Regions from separate parts of the Agrobacterium sp. DSM 25558 genome, predicted to be linked through region 1. Evidence: riboswitches for the same ligand, from Rfam matches in the RefSeq annotation. Region 1 holds a riboswitch; each other region holds the start of a gene.
The links. Region 1 has a riboswitch for cobalamin ahead of DSM25558_RS16830 (ABC transporter substrate-binding protein). Riboswitches for the same ligand answer to the same signal wherever they lie in the genome.
Positions count from the first base shown of each region.

Region 2: linked by a shared signal. The riboswitch ahead of DSM25558_RS11655 (DUF1636 family protein) and the one ahead of DSM25558_RS16830 (ABC transporter substrate-binding protein) in region 1 are both predicted to bind cobalamin.
Region 3: linked by a shared signal. The riboswitch ahead of DSM25558_RS08735 (CbtB domain-containing protein) and the one ahead of DSM25558_RS16830 (ABC transporter substrate-binding protein) in region 1 are both predicted to bind cobalamin.
Region 4: linked by a shared signal. The riboswitch ahead of bluB (5,6-dimethylbenzimidazole synthase) and the one ahead of DSM25558_RS16830 (ABC transporter substrate-binding protein) in region 1 are both predicted to bind cobalamin.

Region 1 is NZ_FMUD01000019.1:77,784-81,992, reverse strand. It holds gene DSM25558_RS16835 (glucose/quinate/shikimate family membrane-bound PQQ-dependent dehydrogenase) at 1-1,367, shown strand, start outside; cobalamin riboswitch at 1,513-1,739, shown strand; gene DSM25558_RS16830 (ABC transporter substrate-binding protein) at 1,927-2,958, shown strand; gene DSM25558_RS16825 (FecCD family ABC transporter permease) at 2,961-3,980, shown strand; gene DSM25558_RS16820 (ABC transporter ATP-binding protein) at 3,977-4,209, shown strand, end outside.
Region 2 is NZ_FMUD01000011.1:54,237-58,445, forward strand. It holds gene cobN (cobaltochelatase subunit CobN) at 1-683, opposite strand, end outside; gene cobW (cobalamin biosynthesis protein CobW) at 687-1,724, opposite strand; gene DSM25558_RS11655 (DUF1636 family protein) at 1,718-2,116, opposite strand; cobalamin riboswitch at 2,258-2,470, opposite strand; gene cobO (cob(I)yrinic acid a,c-diamide adenosyltransferase) at 2,576-3,193, shown strand; gene DSM25558_RS11665 (cobyric acid synthase) at 3,197-4,209, shown strand, end outside.
Region 3 is NZ_FMUD01000007.1:180,502-184,710, forward strand. It holds gene DSM25558_RS08720 (metallophosphoesterase) at 1-296, shown strand, start outside; gene DSM25558_RS08725 (c-type cytochrome) at 502-933, shown strand; gene DSM25558_RS08730 (cytochrome c) at 1,004-1,921, shown strand; cobalamin riboswitch at 1,951-2,210, shown strand; gene DSM25558_RS08735 (CbtB domain-containing protein) at 2,360-2,542, shown strand; gene DSM25558_RS08740 (CbtA family protein) at 2,553-3,266, shown strand; gene DSM25558_RS08745 (hypothetical protein) at 3,268-3,567, shown strand; gene DSM25558_RS08750 (hypothetical protein) at 3,664-4,149, shown strand; gene DSM25558_RS08755 (type 1 glutamine amidotransferase family protein) at 4,200-4,209, opposite strand, start outside.
Region 4 is NZ_FMUD01000001.1:27,912-32,120, reverse strand. It holds gene DSM25558_RS00180 (DUF2865 domain-containing protein) at 1-837, shown strand, start outside; gene bluB (5,6-dimethylbenzimidazole synthase) at 1,039-1,725, opposite strand; cobalamin riboswitch at 1,799-1,980, opposite strand; gene DSM25558_RS00170 (hypothetical protein) at 2,081-2,272, shown strand; gene DSM25558_RS00165 (phospholipase D family protein) at 2,386-3,888, shown strand; gene DSM25558_RS00160 (carboxymuconolactone decarboxylase family protein) at 3,973-4,209, shown strand, end outside.

The DNA.
Region 1 (4,209 bases):
GTTATTACTACTCAACATCCCCGCCCGCCATTGCGGGCAACAAGATCATCATCGGCGGTGCCGTCAACGATAACTACTCGACGCAGGAACAGTCCGGCGTCATCCGTGCGTTTGATGTTGCCACTGGTGCTTTGATCTGGAATTGGGATTCGGGAAACCCTACCCAGACCCAACCGCTTCAATCGGGTCAGACCTATACGACCAACTCTCCCAACAGCTGGTCGGTATTCAGCGTCGATGAAGCGCTTGGGCTTGTCTACATTCCTTTGGGAAATCAGGTTCCGGACCAACTCGGTATGGGTCGGAGCGAGAATGTCGAGAAATATTCATCGTCCATCGTCGCACTGGATGTAAACACTGGGCAGGACAAGTGGGTACGCCAGTTCGTGCATCACGACCTCTGGGACATGGATGTTCCGGCGCAGCCTGTGTTGCTCGACATTACCAAGAAGGACGGTCAGACGGTTCCGGCACTGGTTGGGCCAACCAAGCAGGGTGATATCTACGTTCTGGACCGTCGCAGTGGCGAGCCGATCCTGGCCGTCACGGAAGAAAAGGCTCCCGGTGGCGCGATCCCGGAAGATTTCAGCGCGCCGACGCAGCCGACATCCGCTTTGTCGTTCAAGCCTGATCCGCTGGTTGAAAAGAACATGTGGGGCGTCTCCATGTTCGACCAGCTGGCCTGCCGCATCAAGTTCCATCAGCTAAATTATGAGGGCCGCTACACGCCGCCGTCGCTGAATGGGTCTCTGATTTATCCCGGCAATTTCGGCACATTCAACTGGGGCAGCGTGGCTGTTGATCCAGAGCGCCAGGTCATGTTCGGCATGCCGACCTATCTGGCCTTCACGTCGCAGCTCGTTCCGCGCTCTCAGATTCCGCCACGCGGTCAGGATGAAAAGGGCAGCGAGCAAGGCCTGAACCGGAATGATGGTGCGCCCTATGGTGTCTTTATGGGGCCATTCTTGGGGCCATTGGGTGTTCCTTGCCAGGCTCCGCCATGGGGCTATGTCGCAGGTGCTGATCTGCGCACCGGTGATGTCGCCTACAAACACAAGAACGGCACCGTCTATGACATGACGCCGCTGCCGCTGCCGTTCAAAGTGGGTGTTCCCGGTATCGGCGGACCGATGATCACCAAGGGTGGCGTTGCGTTCCTGGGGGCTGCGGTCGATAATTATCTGCGCGCCTATGACCTGACATCCGGAAAACAGCTTTGGGAAGCACGTCTTCCTGCTGGCGGTCAGGCAACGCCGATGACCTATGCCATGGACAATGGCAAACAATATGTGGTGATGGTTGCGGGCGGACATGGTTCGGTCGGCACCAAGCCTGGTGATTACGTCATCGCCTACACGCTGCCTTAAAAATCTATCGAAAAGTCGATTTCGGAATGGCCGGGGAAAAACTTCCCGGCCATTTTTCGTTGTGACTGCCAGCGACGCCAATTTAGAGCTTGCGATAAAATGTAATAACATTACAAAAGCAATGCTTGACGACTCGTTTCCAATACGTCTATCTGGTTGTGACGGTTTCGAGCGAGTGATCGCAAGGAATAATAGGGAATGCGGTGCGAGCCTTCGGGTTTAATGCCGCAGCTGCCCCCGCAACTGTAAACGGATTGTCCAACCCTTTGGCGCTTTTACAAGCGTCATGCCACTGCGAATCGATATTGCGGGAAGGTGGGTGAAGACGCAAATCCGTGAGCCAGGAGACCTGCCGTCATAAGTTCATTCCAATTCACGGGCGGGGATGCCCGGAGCAGGAGACGTCGTGATTGCATCTTGCGCACCTCAGCGCCTTATTCCATCTGCCATGTCCCGGTTTCAGATCGTCCCAGTGCTGCGTGTTGCGGACTGAAGGTCTAAACATGTTCATACAAGGCTGCCTTTGTGCCGCCCATGACGATCGGGGACTATCGAAACAATGACATTCCATTTCAAAAAGACGATGTGTGCTGCGGCTTTTGTTGTCGCGACAATGGGCGCATCGATGCTTTCAGCGCAAGCGGCTGAAACAACCTATCCTCTGACGATCAAGAATTGTGGTCGGGACGTAACCTATCCGCATGCGCCGCAGCGCACCGCATCGCTTGGCCAGAGCACCACGGAAATTTTGTATCTGCTTGGTCTCGCCGACAAGGTTGTTGGCACCGCCGTATGGATTGGCCCCGTCATCAAGGGATATGAAGACGCCAATGCCAAGGTCAAGCGCCTTGCCGATAACGACCCCAGTTTCGAAAGTGTTCTGGCCACCAAGCCTGATCTCGTCACGGCGCAGTTTCAGTGGCATGTCGGCCCCGAAGGCATCGTTGCCAAGCCGGAGCAGTTCGAAGAGCTGAACATCCCCGTTTACACCTCGCCCGCCGATTGCACCGGCAAGGACAATACCGGTGGTGGCGATGGCGTGCGTCATTCCGTGTTCACGATGGATCTGATCTATCAGGAAATCACTGAACTCGCGCAAATATTCAACGTTCAGGACAAGGGTGAAAAGCTGGTTGCCGATCTCAAAACCCGTGAGGACGTGGCGCGCAAGAAGATCGCGTCTGCGGATGGAAAGCTGTCTGCCGTCTTCTGGTTCTCCAGTGCAGAGCTTGATATCGATCCCTATGTTGCTGGCAAGAACGGCGCACCCGGCTACATCATGTCGGCGCTCGGCATCAAGAATGTCATCGACAGCGACGAGGAATGGCCAACGGTCGGTTGGGAAACCATCGCCAAGTCCGAACCGACTTTGATTGTGGCGGGTAAGATGGATCGTCGGCGCTTTCCGGCAGACGACGTTGTCGTCAAGGAAAAGTTCCTCAAGGAAGACCCGGTCACAAGCCTCATGCCTGCTGTTAAACAGGGCCACGTCGTTGCCATGGATGCGCAGGCCATGAACCCGACGATCCGCACCATCGAAGGCATTGAAGTTCTGGCCGACGCCGTCGTCCAGCTCGGGCTTTCCAAGTAGCCATGCGTGCTTGTTTCATTTTCACCCGTGCCGCTTTGCTGGCGGCCGGGTGTCTGGCCCTGGCGCTCTGGTTTGGAGCGGCAATCGGCGAGACATCCATTCCCATGGATGTCGTCGCCAAGACGGTGGCAAACCGTGTGTTCCATGCGGGTTATCCGCTGGATGCCATCGATGAAGGCATCATCTGGAATTACCGCCTCAGCCGGGCGGTGGTCGCTGCCTGTTGCGGTGCCGCACTGGCGTTGTCAGGCGTCGTCCTTCAGGCGCTGCTGCGCAATCCATTGGCTGATCCTTACATTCTCGGCATTTCGGCGGGTGCATCCACCGGGGCGGTTAGTGTTGCGATTCTGGGGTTCGGTGCCGGCATGCTGACCATGCCACTCGGTGCATTTCTGGGTGCGCTTGTGGCATTTGCCTTGGTCAGTCTGCTTGCCCTGCGCGCAGGTCGCGGAAACAGTGCGATCATTCTGGCTGGCGTCGCGGGCTCACAGTTGTTCAATGCGGTCACGTCTTTCATCGTCACCAAGGCGGCCAATGCAGAGCAGGCGCGTGGCATCATGTTCTGGCTGCTCGGCAATTTGTCAGGAGTGCGCTGGCCGGATGTGTGGCTGGCTCTGCCGGTTACCATCATCGGCTTTGCTGTCTGTCTCTGGCATGCGCGCGCACTGGATGCGTTCACGTTCGGCGCGCAATCAGCCGGGTCTCTCGGCGTACCGGTGCGTCGCGTTTACGTCGTCCTCACTGGCGTATCCGCGCTGATGACCGGTATCATGGTCAGCATCGTCGGCTCGATCGGCTTTATCGGCCTCGTCATTCCCCATGCGGCGCGCATGATCGTGGGCATCCGCCATGGTCGTTTGCTGCCCGTCGCTGCGCTGACGGGTGCAATGTTCATGATCGCTGCCGACATCCTGTCGCGCACCATTATCGCCGGGCAGGTTCTGCCCATTGGCGTCATTACCGCCTTGTTCGGCGCACCCGCCTTTGCGCTCATTCTTAGCCAGCGCAGGAGGGCGATATGATACTTGTCGCTAAAGATCTGTGCTGGTCTGCCGGTGGCGTCGACATCGTCAAGAATGTCAGCCTCGAAATCAAGCCGGGCGAGTTTCTCGGTATTGTCGGGCCGAATGGTTCCGGCAAGACAAGCCTTATGTCCCTTCTGTGCGGTCTCAGAAAAGTGGGCTCGGGCGAAGTCAGTCTCGATGGCAAGGCAATGCAGAGCCTGAACAGGCGCGACGTCGCGCGACATAT
Region 2 (4,209 bases), on a different contig from region 1:
AAAGCACCAAACAGCGCATCGATGGGTGCCACATCTGCGGCCAGCAACATGGAACGATAAAACAGGATGGGCAGGATAGGGGCATTTTCTGGAAATTCATGGAGCGCCTGGGCGAGATCGACAGATCCCTCTCCTGGTCGATAGAAACCGGCTTTCGGCAGAGGTTCCGCCACGATATCCGGCCATGCATCGCCACGTGCAACAGCGGTCAGCCCAGCTGCCACACGGATCATATTATCAGGACCGCCTGCGCGGAAAAACGAAAGGATGGTATTGAGTGTTTCAAGATCGACGGTGGAAGCCGCCTCCAGCTTTTCGTCCCGCTCGCTGCATTCACCGGGCAACAACACCAGCTTGATCCCGCGATGACGCGCCATTCTCGATAGCTGGTCCACCCCATAACGCCAGCGCTCAGCGCCGCCGAGAATCCGGATAAGGATCAATTTGGCATGTTCGGCCGTCTTTTCGATCCACAGATCGACCGACATGGGGTGGCGAAGCTCGGAAAGATTGGCGGATACCAGCGAGACAGAACCGTCGCCAGCGTGCGCCCATCCGCGTTCCAACCCAGCAAGATCGCTGGCGGAAAAAGACATCGCCACCACATCCGCCCGTGGCTGGTTGAGATCAACCGGCTCGATCAGGTCATCCAAAGACGAGGATGTGGTGGCAAGGATGTGCATGGATCAGGCTGCCAACATCCGCTCGATTTTTTCGCGGTTGATGCCTTTTTCGCCGATCACCACAAGGCGGCTGCGGCGGACTTCACCGGCAGCCCAGGGACGATCGAAGTAATGGTTGACCCGTGAACCGACGGCCTGCACCTGCAAACGCATCGGCTTGGAAGAGACCTCAACGAAACCCTTGATGCGCAGCACGTTTTCAGAAGCCGCCGTCTCGGAAATGCGTGCAGCCAACGCATCTGCGTCGGTTACCGCATCCAGTTCCACGACAAAGCTGTCGAACTCATCGTGATCGTGGTCTTCTTCCTCGTCGTGATGGGTGTGACGATTATCGATATCCTCTTCCACCGCAAGCCCAAGCCCGATGAGGACAGCAGGATCAATCACCCCATTGGACGCCACGATGATTTTTGCCGCCTTCGGAAGATGTGCATTGATATGCGCCTTAGCGCGCTCGAGACCCTCTGCATCCAGCAGATCGCCCTTGGTCAGAACAATAAGATCGGCGCAGGCAATCTGATCTTCAAAGACTTCCTCGACCGGATCGTCGTGATCCAGCGCTTCATCGTTCTGGCGCTGGGCCGCAAGGGCCTCGAGATCATGCGACACCATGCCTTCGGCAAGGGCTGCACCATCGGCAACAGCCACCACGGCATCCACCGTCACGCGGCTCTTGATAGCGGGCCACTGAAACGCCTGAACCAACGGCTTTGGCAAAGCCAATCCAGATGTCTCGATAAGGATATGCTCTACCCGTGGCTCGCGGCTGAGGATTTGCTCGATGGCTGGCTGGAAGTCATCGGCAACTGTGCAGCAAATGCAGCCATTGGCCAATTCCACGATATTCTCCTCCGGGCAGCTTTCGATGCCGCAGCCTTTGAGAACATCGCCATCGATGCCGACATCGCCGAATTCGTTGACGATGATAGCCAGCCGTTTTCCATCCAGTTTCTCCAGCAGGCCACGTAACAAGGTGGTTTTGCCAGCGCCAAGAAAGCCGGTGATGATGGTGCAGGGAACGCGATCGAGCGTGGTCATGATGTCTCCTCGGTAAAATGCAAAGGGGGAATGCGGGCAACCAAGCCGCGCTTCAAACTGTCAGGCCGTCCGCGCCACGGCATCAGGCCATCCGTGGCCGTTGCCAAAAGGCGTGCACCGACCATCAGGTCGGCGGCATCGTCAGCGGTTAGCGAACCAAACATATAGGACCAGCCGTCCGCACTACGCATCGCCGCACTCAGGCCTCGCTTGCAATTGGCAAGGCAATTGACGCTACGCACCTCGACACCTTCAGTGCGACCAAGCGCGATTGCAGCCTGCGCAAGTGTGGCACCTGGACGGGGCTCCATATTGGGATCGGCTTCATCGCGACAGCTGCGGCACACGAAAACGACGACGCCATGAGACGTTTCACTTTCGGCCTCGGCCGTCATGCCTGGGGATGTCGATGTTATATCCAAGATTAAGCTTTCCGCGCCTGCAAATTCTTTGGGGTGCGGATATCGAAAAACGCCACGCGCCGAGGCACGCTTCGCTGTTCGACAAGACCGACTGACCGGAGCACCCCGCCCGGCAGACGTTTTTCCTGAAGCGGCAGGTCTCCTGGCTCGCAGTATGAAGAACGCCCTTGCACCGCCTTCCCGGACAACATGTCCAGTGGCTTTTGGCGCGGGCTCACCGCTTACAGTTGCGGGGGCAGCCACGGATTGGTCCGCATAACGAATTGAACCGTGTTCCCTCTTAGCTTTTCCCGTTGCCGGAAAAAGACCGTCAGTCCTTAACCCTTATGCCTTGCGGTGCTGGAGTGTCAATGCCGCTCCATGATTGCCGTGAGAACGGATTTGGCTATAGTCGCCGCTTCGAAAAAGCATGCGCCGGAAGGATAAGACGCCATGAACCGCGATATCAGCGACAGCGAGGCCGAACGCCACCGCGCCAAAATGGCCAATCGCAAAGCCGTTCAGGATGCGGAAGTCTCGGAAAAGACCATCGAAAAAGGTCTGCTGATGGTCAATACCGGCCCGGGCAAAGGCAAGTCCACCGCAGCCTTCGGGCTTGCGCTGCGCATGCTGGGCACCAACAGACGCGTCGGCATCGTGCAGTTCATCAAGGGTGCATGGTCCACAGGTGAGCAGCAGGCGCTGGCCCTGTTTGGCGACCGGGTGGAGTGGCGCACCATGGGAGAAGGTTTCACGTGGGACACCCAAGATCTCAAACGCGATGTCGCAGCTGCCACCAAAGCGTGGGAAGAGGCAAAGACCCTGATGGCCGATGAGACTATCAGTTTGGTGGTGCTCGATGAGCTCAATATCGCGTTGCGTTACGATTACCTGCCGCTGGATGAAGTGGTGGCAGCGTTGCAAAACCGCCGTCCGGATCTGCATGTCATGGTCACTGGTCGTAACGCAAAGCCGCCACTGATCGATGCCGCCGACATGGTGACGGAAATGACGCTGGTGAAGCACCACTTCAAGGCGGGTGTCAAAGCCCAGTCCGGCATCGAGTTCTGATCGATGACAGCGCGCGTTTTGATGTTTCAGGGCACCGGCTCTGACGTCGGCAAGTCACTGATGGTGGCGGGGCTTGCCCGTGCCTTCACCCGCCGTGGCCTTTCCGTCATGCCGTTCAAGCCGCAAAACATGTCCAACAATGCCGCCGTCACCGCAGATGGTGGTGAAATCGGCAGGGCGCAGGCTTTGCAGGCGCGGGCGGCGGGTGTCGCCCTTTCCGTACATATGAACCCGGTGCTACTGAAGCCGCAAAGCGAAACCGGCGCGCAGGTGGTGGTGCAGGGCAAGGTGATCGGCAACGCCAAGGCGGCGGATTATCAGCATATGAAAGCGGGCCTGATGCCGCGTGTCCTGGAAAGTTTCGAACATCTGAAGGCCCAAGCCAACCTCGTTCTGGTGGAGGGTGCAGGCAGCGCATCGGAAGTCAATCTTCGCGCCAACGATATTGCCAATATGGGCTTTGCCCGAGCCGCGGATGCACCTGTCATCCTCATCGGCGATATCGATCGCGGTGGCGTCATCGCCAGCCTTGTTGGCACGAAAACGGTTCTAGATGCGGCAGACGCAGCGATGATCGAGGGCTTCATTGTCAATCGCTTCAGAGGTGATCCAACCCTGTTCGATGACGGCATGCGCATCATCCAGGACAAAACCGGCTGGAGCCCGATTGGTCTTCTGCCCCATTTTGCCGACGCCAGCCGCTTGCCCGCCGAAGATGCATTGGGTTTAACGGCACAAGGACAGCGCAAACCGGGCGCAAAAATCCGCATCGCAGTTCCCATCCTGCCGCATATCTCAAACTTCGATGACCTCGACCCGCTGGAGGCTGAGCCCCATGTCGAACTGATTCGCGTGCGGCCGGGTGATGTCATTCCAGCAGATTGCGCACTGGTGCTTCTATGCGGCTCGAAATCCACAATCGCTGACCTGACCACGCTGAAAAATTCAGGTTTCGATGTGGATATCAAAGCTCATCTACGCCGAGGCAGCTATGTGCTCGGCCTTTGTGGCGGCTA
Region 3 (4,209 bases), on a different contig from region 1:
CGGACAACGCTCACAACATGTGGGACGCGCCGCAAACCTTGGCTTTGCTTGGCGCTCACCACAGCGCCAAGACCTGGTTTTGCGGCCACAATCACGTCGGTAATTACGGGCTGCTGGGCCAGACGCATTTCGTGAACGTCAAAGGCATGGTCGATACATTGGACGAAAACACCTTTGCCATTGCCGATATGTTTGAAGATCGCATCGAAATCCGTGGTTTTGGCCGGGAAGAGAGCCGTTCATTGCTTCTTTCAGCCTCGGCAGATCTGCATCAGCCAACTGCGGCGCGGCGATAAAGCAGACCGCCAAAGACGACTTTATATGCCTGATTTCGCTTTAGAAATCACCGGAATGTGACTTCTTTTTGCCATGTGAAACGGGCATCTTCTTTCACGTTCGTTCCCGCATGTCGGGCGGGTGGGACGCTGTTTTGCGACGATGACATGCGAGAACACCAGAATAGAGACCCCTCCGGCGCGCCGGTTTCAGGAGAGAGAAACGATGAAGCTTAGAACCATTGCTGCTTCCATAATGATAGGCTGTCTTTGCGCCGGTGCGGTTTCCGCAGCCGGCGAGGTCGAAAAGCGCGAAGGCTTGATGAAGGGTATCGGCGGTGCCATGGGCGCGCTCGGTGCCATCGCCAAGGGTGAAAAGCCCTACGACGCCGCTGCCGTCAAGACCGCCGTCACCACCATCAGCGCCAACGCCAAGGCTTTCCCGGACCAGTTCCCAGCCGGTTCTGAAGGCGGCGCTGCGTCTCCGGCCATCTGGCAGAACTTTGCAGACTTCAAGGCGAAGTCCGAAAAGCTCGGAACGGATGCCGACACGGTTCTGGCGCAACTGCCGACGGATCAGGCCAGCGTCGGTGCTGCCTTGAAGACACTGGGCGCTGATTGCAGCAGCTGCCATCAGGCTTACCGTCTCAAAAAGTAACATGACAAATGTGGTCCGCCGGTCAAATGGCGGGCCTTTTTCTCGATAGATCGATCAAATGGAGAAGACAATGGCTTCCATCTGGGCAAAGCTGGCGGGTGGTGCTGTTGTTGCCGGTGCCGTCGGGTTCGGCATTTTCATGTGGGTAACTGCGCCACAGCGCCAGCCGCCAAGCCATTGGGCCAATCTGGGTGAACCCAATCTCGCCAATGGTGAAACCCTGTTCTGGGCAGGCGGCTGCGCGAGCTGCCACGCCGCGCCGGATGCCACGGGCGATGCGTTGAAGGTGCTGTCCGGCGGGCAGGCGCTGCCAAGCCCGTTCGGCACCTTCCACATGCCCAACATATCTTCCGATCCTCAGCACGGCATCGGCGCGTGGACCGTGGCGCAATTCGGCGATGCGATGACGCGCGGCGTGGGCAAGGATGGCGAGCATCTCTACCCATCTTTCCCATACAATTCCTATGCGCGAATGACGCCGCAGGATGTCAATGATCTCTTCGCCTATCTGAAAACGCTGCCCGCCAGCATCAATGATGCACCGGGCCACGATCTGCCATTCCCATTCAACATTCGTCTTGCCCTGGGTGGCTGGAAATTCCTGTATTTCGACAAAGGCCAGCCGCGCGTGCAGCTTGCCAATGCCGATGCGGCAGTCCTTCGCGGGCAATATCTGGTGGAAGGCCTTGGCCATTGTGGCGAATGCCACACCCCACGCGACGCACTGGGCGGCTTCCTGAAAAGCCAATGGCTAGCCGGTGGACCGAACCCGGAAGGGGAGGGCCGCATTCCCGATATCCGGCCTGAGTCTCAACCCATCGGTTCGTGGTCGCAGGCTGATATCGCCAATTATCTCGAGACCGGCTTTACACCGGATTTCGATAGCGCCGGTGGCTCCATGGTCAAGGTGCAACAGAACATGGCCCACCTTCCCGCCGAAGATCGCAACGCGATTGCGGCGTACCTCAAGGCATTGCCATCTCCGTGATCAGCCATTGACTCGGATGCGCTTCCGCCGGATAACAGTTGTGTGATGGTCTTTCCGGGTTCGCCCGGAAAGTGAAAAGGGAACACGATAGAAGCCTCATGCTTCGATTCGTGGCTGCCCCCGCAACTGTGAGCGGATAGCCTGAAAACGAAAAGCCACTGGTCTGGCGCATCGACGCGAAATCACCTTCGATTTCGTAAAGTACGATGCGGATACAGAAGGATCGGGAAGGTGTTTTCAAGGTTACGACCCGCGAGCCAGGAGACCTGCCATCACGTGAGTGTCGTCAATACCGGCGGGGTGTCCGGAACAGCACGGTTGGCAGGTCGGTTTGTCCGGCCCTTAAAACCATGTGTCTCTTTTCCCCGTGGTGAATGTTGAATGCGGTCGTGTGGCTATTGATCAGAATAGCGCCCACCCGCACAGGAAGGGATCACCATGTCTATCCAGCAGAATACGGCCACATCAGCCGTATCAATCAAAACATCGAAGATTGCGCAGTCGTTGACAGCCGCCGCACTTGGCCTGTTCATCGTCGGTTTCGTTGGCTTCTCGCATATCGAAGCGGTGCACAATGCCGCCCATGATACGCGCCATGCCAATGCCTTCCCTTGCCATTGAGGGAACAGAGATGCCATTTTTCCGTAATATCGTTTTCACCGCCGTTCTGGTGGGGCTGATTGCCGGTCTCGCCGTCAGCGCCATGCAGGCCATCGGCACCACGCCGCTCATCCTTCAGGCTGAAACCTTTGAAAATGCCGGCGGCGAAGCTGCTCCCGCCCACACCCATGATGCCGCAACACCGGCCGACCATCATCATGATGCCGAAGCCTGGACACCGGCCGATGGTTTCGAGCGCAACGCCTACACCATCGCCGCCAATGTGCTGACCGCCATCGGTTACGCGCTGGTCCTGACGGCACTGATTTCCCTGCGCGGCTCCGAAGCTGGCTGGCGCGAAGGTCTGTTCTGGGGGCTTGCCGGTTTCGCCGCCGTCATGCTGGCACCCATGATCGGTCTGCCACCGGAACTACCGGGAAGCCCGGCGGCGGCTCTCGGTGCGCGTCAAACGTGGTGGATCGCCACGGTGGCCGCAACGGCGGGCGGCATCGCGCTGCTTGCCTTCAGACGCGGTGAGCCATGGGCTGCGGTTCTGGCCATCGTGCTCATTGCGGCACCACACGTCATCGGCGCACCTCTGCCGCCGGAGGGCGAACACGCCTTGGCACCTCTGCCACTGGAGCGCCGGTTCATGGTGCTGGCAACCGTCACCAGCTTCATGTTCTGGATCATTGTCGGAACCTTGAGCGGGCTTTTCCTCAAGCGTTTAGACGTTGCCAAATAAGATGGAAAACGCAGTCGAGTGGAGCGATGAGCTTGACGCACTGCGTTTTTCCGTCCCCGGTCATGGCGCGCCTTGCGCCATGCACCGGCTGGCCTTCAAGGCGCTGTTGCGCCACGAGCCTGATAGGGAAGCGTGCCTCCAGTTTTTCGAGGACAATAGCCAAGCTTTCACGACCGCCGCCGCGACGAAGATCGCGCGTGTCTCGCTTCCTTTCGATCGTAGCCTGCATCTCAACAGCCGCGACATTCGCCAAGCGTTGACCTCAAATACTCCAGGCCAATTTCTCGCACAATCACCATAAAAATGATCGTCAATAAAATCTTATAAGTTGATTCTTGCGTCCAAATTTGCAATTTATGATTGTTATAAGGTTTCTTTGCAAACGGAGTAAAAAGCCGTGACTGTTTCTGGTATAGATATAAAGACTGTGTTGCCAGCGGCCCAATCGCGATCTAGTTATAGAGAAGAAGGTTCCGATTTCGGACAATTTCTGGAGCAGAAGAGCATTCAGGATAGTACCTCAGATATTGAAACAAATAATGCATCCGAGGAAAAGCGGTCTGGCGATGACCCAGGACTATCTGAGGACGTTACGATGTATACGGCTCCCGATGGGACTGTATGGACGCAGTACGATATAGGGAAAATTCTGACTGACCACGATAAAATGGTTCTTGGCTGGCCTGTCTCACCCAATCAGACAGAGCGGGGTATGATGGCGGGCATGGTTGCGATGGATCGAGCCGATGGGACCCTGACAGGTGCGATCTCAAGCGACTATATTCTCGGTAGCAAGGCGAAAGGGATCATTGGTTTGATAGAGCGATGGCCTGCCGGTGTCGTGAGCGGTGCTCATCTGTCTGAGGTCCTTTCACAGCTCTGAAAGCTGGCGAAACGCATCATCACAACCGCGTGCCGCTGCGCTTGCAACGTTTATCGATGC
Region 4 (4,209 bases), on a different contig from region 1:
GTTCAGGCTGAATCCGATCGCGACATGATTTCGGAAGATCGAGACCGCATGCTGGCCTCGCAGCGCGATGATAATGCACAGGACAACCACGAACGCATCATGGCGGCACTGGATGCGCAAGGTTGCTTCGATGAGCAACCACCATCCTTCACCTCGACTGACCCATCGCAAGATCAGAATATGGGCGGGACGGCGGATCCCTTCGATAACCCAGACAATCAGGACTACCGCCCCTCGCCCGATATGCCCATGCAAGGTGGCCTCAGAACTCTCTGCGTGAGAACCTGCGACGGCGCGTTCTTCCCGATTTCCTCGAATGCTACGCCGCTGGATTTCCGCGCTCAGGCCGCTCAATGCGAGCGCATGTGCCCTGGCACCCAGACCGAACTGTTCTACCATTCGCTTGAAGGCCAGGAAAGTTCGGACATGGTATCCGCCAAAACCGGCCAACCCTACGCCTCCATGCCAACAGCCTTTGCCTACCGCAACAGCCCAAGCACCAGCCGCCCGCCATCCTGCAGCTGCAACATGGCCGCCTATCACGACGAGATGAAAAAGCAGGAAGATCAGGCAAAAGCACCACAATCCACCCCGTCACAGGACATGTCGAGCATCACGACTATTACGTCACCGAAGAGTGACACAATACCGAAACCCGCAGACATCAAGCCTGCGGAGCCGAAACCGGTGGAGAAGGCAGAGCCTGTTCCTGAGCGGGATTACGATCCCAACAATAGCAAGGTCCGCATCGTCGGCCCGCAGTTCCTGCCCGCCGAAACGAGCCGCATCGATCTGAAAAATCCGGCTTTGAAGGGCGCACAGCCGCAGCAACAGTAGAACATCGTCCGTAAGGGTGAGGCGGTTTTACGGGAATGCACACTCCTACCTCTCCTCATCCCTGTGCTTATCACAGGGATCCAGCTAACGCGCGTCTGCGCGGCGAAAGACCCTGTTCAACCCAAGGACTTGGGCTGACTGGATTCCTGTGACAAGCACAGGAATGAGGCGGCCATGACATCAGAAACACCGCAGAATATCTTACCGTGTACCCCAACGATCCCGAAACACGAGCTCTTCCAACGGCAGCCTCTGCCGCCATCCTTTGACCGCTAGTTCCGGTTCGCCATAGAGCATATCGACCTTGCCGACGCACAGCCACGCAACGATCTCGATGTACTCGGGAATGGCGAGGATATCCCGGATATCGGTGTCGTGGAAAATGCTGACCCACCCGACGCCGATGCCTTCGGCCCTCGCCGCCAGCCACAGATTCTGTATGGCGCAGACGGTGGAGTAGACATCCATGCGCGGATTGTGGGTTCGCCCCAGCACCACATCGCCGCCCCGCGTCGGGTCGCAGGTCACGCAGATCGATAGCGGTGCCTTGCGGATGCCTTCGAGTTTCAGGCTGCGGTAAAGAACCTGCTGGTCCTCCCCGAACATGTCCGCCGCCTCCGCATTGGCGCGGGAAAATGCCTCCCACGCGCCCTGCCTCACAGCTTCATCGGTCACGAGTGTAAAATTCCATGGCTGCATGAAGCCGACAGACGGCGCCGCATGGGCAGCCCTCAGAAGCTTTTCTACCAGCGCATCGGACAAGGGCTCGGCCAGAAACTGGTCCCGCACGTCGCGGCGGGTTTCGATGGCGCGGTAGACGGCGCTCTTATGGTCGTCAGAAAATTCATGCGCTGGCACAAGCCCACGCTGTAGGTCATCAGGTCGCATCGTCAATCCCCAACAATGCCGAGGCCGGAGACGTGTGCGCCCAGCATCTCGAAAAACCTTGCGCTGTCCATGCGGTCGGTCCATTGCATCAGGCCGGTCTTCTGACTTGGCTTCGCTCGCATGTTGCCGCCTTCCCGATTTCTCAGTGGCCTATGGCAACACGCGTCCACCTTACAGCGTTGGGCACGTCGCGGAATTTCACCGCGTTCCCGATTCTCCCGCCGCAAGGCAGGCACCTGATACAGGCGTTATCGCGAGGCAAACGCGAAGAAGCAAGACAATCCCGTGTCATTTGCCAATTGATACCGGAACCCTCCACCCCGTTACCGCATTCTCCCTGCACAATGGAGGACACATGATGGACAATTATGCCGAACTTCGCCAACGCATCGGACAGGATCTCGATACGCTGAAGAAAACCGAGAACCCAAAATCCATTTTTGAAATCGCAGAAGACTACATGTTGGGCGACCCGGCCCTGAAGCGACAGCTCGTAGAAGACATCATCAAGGAAGAGGCCGACAAGCGAAGCATTGAAATCCATTGATCCAGACCAGATATCTGACCATACTTATTCAATGAAAAGATGCGGGTGATACCATCGCTGTGAATGCCACCGTCGCTATTGCGATTCTTATCGTGCTCGCCATCGTCGCGGGTATGGCATTGGCTACGCGTCATCGTGACAAAATCATCATCAAGATCGCATCGGCTGCTCTGCCCAAAGAAGATGACAAAACACCGCTGGATCGCCATTGGGCAGACATTCATCGTGATCACGCCGAGCCCAACGCCCTCTCCCTAATTCAGTCGAATGTCGGCGCTTTTGCCGCAAGGGTCGGCTCAGCGCGAGCGGCTGGGCGTAGTCTCGACCTCATGTACTACATGTGGAATGCTGATCTGACCGGCCAGCTCGTCATGCGTGAGGTGATAGCGGCTGCCGACCGCGGCGTACGAGTGCGCTTGCTGCTGGATGATCTTGGCGTGTCCATCTCCGACCGTGCCTTCCATGCCATAGATAGCCATCCCGATATCGAACTGCGCCTGTTCAACCCTACCAAGGCGCGTGAGAACGTCTTCAGGCGCGGCATAGAGATGGTGTTCCGGTTTCGCAGCGTGAACCGGCGTATGCACAACAAGGCGTGGATCGCGGATGGCCGGGTTCTGATCGTCGGCGGGCGCAACGTCGGCGACGCCTATTTCGACGCTGCGGAACAGGCGAATTTCCGGGATTTCGATGTCATCGCCTACGGTCAATGTGTGGCGGAAGCTGAGGAGATTTTCGACGATTACTGGAACAGCGCCGTCGCCGTTCCCGTCAAGTCGCTGCTGTCTCGCAGGCCCAGCAAGCTTACAAAACTTCGCCGCCGTATGGACTTTCTGGCCTCCGGCGAAGCGGCACGGCCCTATCTCGAGCAGGTGGAAAGCCAGCATTACTCTGGCCAATTCCTGATGTCGGACAATCTTCACTGGGTCGAAAGCGCCCAAGTGGTAGCAGATCCACCGGAAAAGGCGGCAGGAAAGCGCAGGAGCGGTCATAATTTTCTGATGGAAACCCTGCTTCCCATCATGGAAGACGCAAAGCGACAGCTCAAGATCACCTCGCCCTACTTCATTCCTGGCCAGAAAGGCGTCGAAACGCTTTCGCGTTTGTCTGCGGAGGGCGTATCCGTCAACGTCCTCACGAATTCCCTGGCCGCGACCGATGTGGCCGCAGTTCACGCCGGGTACTCGCGTTATCGCAGACCGTTGCTGGTCAATAATGTGAAGATTCATGAGTTGCGCTCGCTTGCAGACCAGCACAAATCCTTCTCGCTGAGAGGCTCAGGCCAAGCGAGCCTGCACACCAAGGCCTTCACACGAGATGGGGAAATTGGTTTTATCGGTTCGCTGAACTTCGATCCGCGCTCCATGTCGTTGAACACAGAGATGGGCGTCCTGTTTTCATCGCCTGGCCTCGTCACAGCGATGGACGACATCTTTGCGGACGAAATCAGCCGACAAATGAGTTTCGAACTGACGCTGAACGAGCGGCGGCGTTTGGTATGGACAGGGTTGGTGAAAGGCGAACCACGCCATTATACACACGAACCCTATGCCAGCTTTAGTCGCCGTGCACTGGTAATCGCGATGGGATTGCTGCCTCTGGAATCGCAGCTTTGATGTTTTTGCAGAAAAAGCGACTGCTGAACTGATCCAATCGGCTGCTCACGCATTTCAGAAAGAGTTGAAATGCAGGAGAAGCCCATGTTTATCGCCCCGCCAGAGCCGACCGCCAGCCGCAAGATTGCGGAAATGTATCGCGGTGCCAAGGACACTTACGGATATCTCCCGAATATGTATCTTGCATTCGGCCACCGCCCCGAGGTGATGGAAAGCTGGAGCGCGCTTCTCGTCAGCCTGCGCGGCAATATCGAGCCTAGACGTTATGAACTGGTAACGCTTGCTGCAGCGCGCGAACTTCGCTCGTCCTACTGCATGCTG